DNA from 2 places in the Parabacteroides timonensis genome. Region 2 is predicted to be linked to the other one. Evidence: riboswitches for the same ligand, from Rfam matches in the RefSeq annotation. Region 2 holds a riboswitch; the other holds the start of a gene.
What was found. Region 2 has a riboswitch for cobalamin ahead of BQ7394_RS01450 (TonB-dependent receptor plug domain-containing protein). Riboswitches for the same ligand answer to the same signal wherever they lie in the genome.
Positions count from the first base shown of each region.

Region 1: linked by a shared signal. The riboswitch ahead of BQ7394_RS12120 (sirohydrochlorin cobaltochelatase) and the one ahead of BQ7394_RS01450 (TonB-dependent receptor plug domain-containing protein) in region 2 are both predicted to bind cobalamin.

Region 1 covers NZ_LT669941.1:1,113,483-1,116,665, reverse strand. Annotated here, with positions in the region: gene cobJ (precorrin-3B C(17)-methyltransferase) at 1-756, opposite strand, end outside; gene BQ7394_RS12120 (sirohydrochlorin cobaltochelatase) at 1,003-1,917, opposite strand; cobalamin riboswitch at 2,038-2,232, opposite strand; gene aspT (aspartate-alanine antiporter) at 2,376-3,183, shown strand, end outside.
Region 2 covers NZ_LT669940.1:154,099-157,281, reverse strand. Annotated here, with positions in the region: gene BQ7394_RS01450 (TonB-dependent receptor plug domain-containing protein) at 1-1,579, opposite strand, end outside; cobalamin riboswitch at 1,613-1,812, opposite strand; gene BQ7394_RS01445 (DUF6383 domain-containing protein) at 1,939-3,183, opposite strand, start outside.

The DNA of each region.
Region 1 (3,183 bases), on a different contig from region 2:
TTTACCCATCTTGATCTCTCCATAATAGCCGCGTGGGGTTATCATGTGATTATCGAATTGATATGTCTGGGAGTTACCGATGATGATCACAGTAAACATATCCACTTGTTCGGGATCGAATTCGGCCAGCGTGGTGATGGTGACAGTCTGTTCCTCACGTCCTGCCTGGCGGACAAAACCGACAGGTGTCTGCGGGTCACGTTCCTGCAGGAAGAGTTCGATAAGGCGGTAGAGCTGCCAGTAGCGGCCTTCGCTTTTGGGATTGTAGATAGCCGTGATAAAGTCGGCAGAGGCAGCGGCTTTGATCCGTTTCTCTATCATTTCCCAAGGTGTCATCAGGTCGGAGAGGGAGATCACACAGAAATCGTGTCCTACCGGAGCACCCAACAGAGAGGCTGCTTTCTGGAAAGCACTGATTCCCGGAAGTACTTCGATCGAAATATCGCTTCCTTTTTCGCGTTTCATCTCGTAGATAAGGGGAGCCATGCCATAAATACCGGAGTCGCCGGAACTGATAACTGTTACCACATGGCCTTCGGTAGCATAATTATAGGCTTCTTCTGCCCGGACTTTTTCGCGTTTCATCCCCGAGTCGATACAGATTGCATCGGGACGGATCGCTGATTCAACAAACTGAAAGTAATATTTATACCCGACGATGACATCCGACTGACGGATGGCAGACAGAACTGCCGGAGTAATATCAGATTCGCTACCAGGACCGATCCCGGCTACGATTATTTTCCCTGTATTCATCTTTTAGCTTTGAGTTATTGATTCTGATTTTATCAGTACCAACAAAGATAATGTATTTTATTGGTATAATAGGATTATATATAGCCTTCAATTCTGTTTTTTCATCCGGTACAAAAGAAAATTCCTTCCGAAAGAAAATCAAGTTTCATTCGGAAGAAATTGGAATTGCATTCAGATGTATTATTTGAATGAATTTACTTATTGTATATTTCTATGTAAATGGGGAGATATTAGTCTCTTATAGTACTAATCTTTTTCTGCAGCGTACTTTTTCTTCTTATCCATAATATTTATCATCTTGTGTTTGGCGGCAAACTTGGCATGATCGATAAATATATTCTGGATTTCCGGATTTTGTCCTAACCCCTGCATAAATACGGAAACCTGGTAACCTTTCCCTTCCAGTTCCTCTTTCATGTCGACTGCGATATCGTTGTTCGCATGGTCGCCGGCAACGAACATGAAAGGCATCAATAGTACTTTCTTTGTTTTGCCTGCTTCAAGTTTGGCAACCATATCGTCGAAAGAAGGGTAACCTTCAACTGTTGTCACATAATAATCGTTGTAACCTTTCGAATGCAACATATAATCCATCATCGCATACTGAGCTGTCGCAGGTGTGTATGTGCCATGTCCTACAAGGACGGTTGCACCTTCTTTCGCCCCGTTCTTTGTGATGGCTATTATTACATCCTCAAAATCGTGAGGCGTATAAAGCAACGGGTTGCCGATGCGTATGTCTTTGAAATTCTTTTCCAGCGGCGCAATGTCTTTGCGAAGCGATTCCATTTCTACCCCTTCGATAATGTTGGTTGACTGGATAAGGATATGGGTATATCCGTCGGCTTTCAGTTTTTCCAGCGCTTCCATAGGATTCAGTTTTTCGATACCGCGTGCTTTCAGGCGGCGTGCGACAATACGGGAGGTGTAAGCTTCGCGTACTTCCATGTCTTTAAAGGCTTCCTTTGCTTTCTGATTGATCGCGTCGATAGTAAGCGCACGGGTGTTGTCATACGTGGTACCGAAATGTACCATTAATAAGGCGGCTTTGTCACCCGGTTGCATGGAGGCCAGCATGTCGGATGCCTCGAAGTTTTCGCCATCGTGTGCCCAGCACATAGGTGCGAGCATACAAGCAATAAGTAATAGTAAATGTTTCATATAATGTAAATTAAAAGATAACCTACGAATACGACAAACCCTAATACCAGTAGCCGGTAAACATTTTTTATGAAAAGAGATTGTCCGTATGTTCTTATCATCCTCCTGACCCCGGGAAGATACAATATAAAAAACTTGGCAGGTTTCCTGACTTGCCCGGAAAGCGACCTTCCCGTCCTTGTATCGGACAGTGGTGTAAGAATGCTTTCCTTCGGAATGGGCTTAACAGTAGCGGGCACTGTTCCGGATTTTCACCGGATTCCCTTTTATACGATAACCGGAAGTTACCGTATCACCAAAGCGGTGACAAAGATAGAAAATTATTTAAAATAAGAGGGATTTTATACTATCTTAATTGATTCTGTCGGAACAACTGCCTTATGGCTTCTGTTTCATTACCACAAGTAAAAACCGGACATAACAATGTCTATTTAGTATTAACGCCAAACAGTTTATATATGGAGTGGTTTGTAGATTTACTTAAACACTATCCGGAACTGGCCATCTTTTTGACGCTGGCTTTTGGGTTCTGGATCGGTAAGTTCAAGATAGGGAAATTTTCGTTGGGAACCGTTACCAGTGTCCTATTGGTCGGAGTAATAATCGGACAGTTACATATCGATATCGGAGCACCTATCAAGTCGGTATTTTTTCTTTTATTTCTTTTTGCCGTGGGCTACAGTGTAGGCCCGCAGTTCTTTCGTGGACTGAAGAAAGAAGGACTTCCGCAGGTCCTTTTTGCTGTACTGATGTGTCTGTTCTGTCTGTTTGTCCCTTTCCTGTTGGCAAAGTTGATGGGATACAATGCAGGTGAAGCTGCCGGGTTACTGGCTGGTTCACAGACGATCTCTGCCGTATTGGGTGTGGCGGAAGATACGATCAACCAGGGTGGAATGAGCGCCGCCGACAAAGCTTCGATGATAAACGTGATGCCTGTGGCTTATGCCGTTTCTTATATTTTCGGTACGGCCGGCTCTGCCTGGATCATGAGTGATATCGCTCCCCGTTTCCTTGGAGGGTTAGCTTCCGTAAAGAAAGCCTGTAAAGAATTAGAGTCGAAGATGGGAACTGACGATGAGAGCGAACAACCCGGTTTCATGCCTGCCGCCCGTCCGATTACTTTCCGTGCATATAAGATAAATAACGATTGGTTCGGAGCCGGTAAGACGGTGCAGGAGCTGGAAGATTATCTGGAAGGGCAGGGACGGCGTTTGTTCGTCGAACGTGTCCGTATCAACGGTATTGTCTATGAGGTGAAGCCTGACC
Region 2 (3,183 bases):
TTCCTTTAATCTCTACGACTCCCATATTCATCATCTTCCAGATAAACATGGTCGGGATAGCAACGATCTTATCTTTTACCCGGTTATAATAGCCATCCACCGTAAAACTCAGATAGTCCGTACCAATGACAGGACAACTGCCGCTCCACGTAAGTCCTACATTATATTGGGTTGCTTTCTCGGGTTTCAAGTCCTTATTGCCAAAACGGTCATAATAAAGATCATTAAAAGTAGGCATACGGAAAATATCTTTATAAGAAGCCCGGACACGTAAATTCTGATTTCTCAACAGACGGTAAGAAACGCTTACTGCCGGCGACAACCGTTTTCGGTCGGCTGCCGGTTCTCCTATTTCCAGTTCTTCCGTGGCAAACGTACCTAATAGACTAGCGGTTGCCGTCAGCCGGGTATCTTTATATTGTGCAGCCAAAGCCGATAAAGAGGTATAGCGTGTAGGAAACGGGCATTTAGGTATTGTTGCGTCCAACGTATTGACAAAGAAGTCTTCCGCCAGCGAAAAAGAAATGACTGGCAGTGGTTGATATAACAAAGCGGCAGAACCATAATACTCCCGTTGGGTATACACATCTGTCTGTACACCGTTGGGATGGCGACTGTGGAAGTCCTGATAACGGTTCCAGGCATAATCGAATTTACCTTTTGCTTTGAAAGAGAACAGGTCGCCGAACTTCTTATCGTAGCCTGCCTGCAAGAAACCATTCCGGTTCTTCAACCGTTCCTTATGATAATCGTTATAGAGGATAACCGATCCGGGCAATCCGCGGTCGGAGTCAAACCAGTATCCTTTCAGTTGCAAGGCACCTGCCTTGTTCCAGTCGGCAAATAAATTCAGTTCGCCATGCCAGGCTGAAATATCGCTATTCTTTCTTTTCTCCTCCGTCACAATATTCCCGTTCGTAAAAGTATAAGGATATTGCCCGTCGGCACGCTGCCAATCGGCAAACGCAGAAAGTACATATTTCCCGGAAAGCTTTTGCTCATAGCGAAGGGAAGGATTGAACATTCCAAATGAGCCGGCCTTAACCAAACCTCTTAAGTTAAAGTCCTTCTCTTTAAAAGACGGCGTTTCTGTCTTCACACTCAACGCCCCCGCCGATGCATACATCCGGGCCGTCTGGAAAATATCGTCGGTCTGTCCGATCGAAAGTGAAACCATTTCTACATTATCCAGTGAAAAGCGGCTGATATCGACCTGTCCGCTCTGGGCATCCGTTATCGTCACGCCATCATAGCTGACGGCTGTATGTTGTGCACCCAGGCTGCGCACCGAAACAGTCTTCAATCCCCCTATCCCACCGTAATCCTTTACGGTAGCACCGGAGAAACGTTTTACCGCTTCCGACAGGTCCTGTATACCCAACCGTTCGATACCGGCACGATCCATCACCTGCAAAGGAGTCGCTTCGCGGGTAGTGGACGGACGCGCCTTCTCCACCACTTCCACCCCTTTCAGCTGATGATAAGTCGTAGTATCTATCTGTTGTGCATTGACCGACACAGCCGCATACAGCCATGCGCCAAACAGGCATAGAGTTCTTATTATGTATAAATTCCGCATATATCTTAGGTCTATCAATACCTTACCCGAGGCATTGCATATCGAATGATGGCAGGTTTTCTGACTCGTTCTCCCATGATCGGCCGCCTTCCCAACTTTGCAGTCAGTGGCAACAAGATTTGCCGGGGTTATAGAACTTACAGCTACGGGTACAGTTCCGGATTTACACCGGATTCCCTTTTACTAACGATTAGCGACAGCTAAACCGCTACACCACAATTCGATGACAAAAATACGGATTTATATCTAATGAGCGTAGTATTTTCTACATTTTATGATTCCGGGACAAAGCCTTCTCTTATCCCGGAATCACAAGACATCATAGATCCGAAAGGATATTTACCTGACAGTAAACCTATTTAGTAAACACATATTTTCTGAGCTTTATCGCCACATTTCACGATATAGATACCGGAAGAAGGTAGCCGTATCTCCATATTCTCCGATGCTTTTTGGGTCTGGTAGCATAATTGTCCACCCAGATCCGACACCAAAAGAGGATGACCTTCGCACCCCTCAACCAGCATCCGTCTATTTTTAGCCGACACTGTGAACCGCTGTTGTTCGGCGATTGTCTTATTACTAACCGATTCTCCCTGAGGAAACTCGAGAACTGCCGCTTCACCGGGTTGCAGGATTATCGTCGCAGAATTACCGTTGACACTGACCGGTTTACCCCTCCATATCTCTTCTATTTTACCCAAAGAGGCTTTGCCGGTATAAGTCACGGTGATAGTTTTCGCTTTGGAATTATCCGTAACAGGATCGGCATGAGAAGTCTTGGTCAGGCCATCGTTGTTGATAAGCGTTACATAGAATGCTCCGTCCTTCACATTGACGAGATGTTCTACCGTTTCGGAAAAGGTAAAAGGGACGTCATATTTAAAATACTCAGCCATAACCTCATCCAAAGCAGATACTTTATATCCGACGATCAAACCTCTACCCAATTCCTCCTTCTTCACTTGCCCGATGCCTACTGTACCAAAACCGAACTGGGGGAAATTATAAGCATCAGCAAGAACCACACCTCCATTTTCAGCATACGACTTCAAATTAGCAAGTTCCCCATCCGACAGTTTCACATCCCCGCTAAGCATCACGACTTTATAAGTATTAAGCAAATCGAGCGGCGCGTCCTGTAACAAGAAATCAAACTGGTCGGCGAACGGCCCGTTTACCATTGTCCCTCTCTCATTACCATTCCGTTCCACGGAAAATGTTTCAGGCCACAGTTTCTCTATTAATGTGAATGTCCGCATATCAGCTTCTTCATAATCAAATTTCCCAAAGGCTTTCTGACCTGACGGCTGACGGTCCATACCATGATAGCGGTCGAGTAAAACAGCAACCGGAGTATAAGTGATACCCACCTGATGCTCTTTGGAAAAAGCGGTCAGCCGTTGGAACACTTTCCCGTAAGGAGTCAGGTCATAAGTTCCGTCGGATGTTTTTTCTTCATAAAAAGAGATCGCTCCACCAGCTTCAGCTATCACAGCATCGGCACCTGCCATATAACTCATCAGCATGGAACGTTCCAACAAGCTGATTGAATGCCCGTGATTCGCTCCACTGTAACCTTCCCAAATCCCATGTGTGGAATA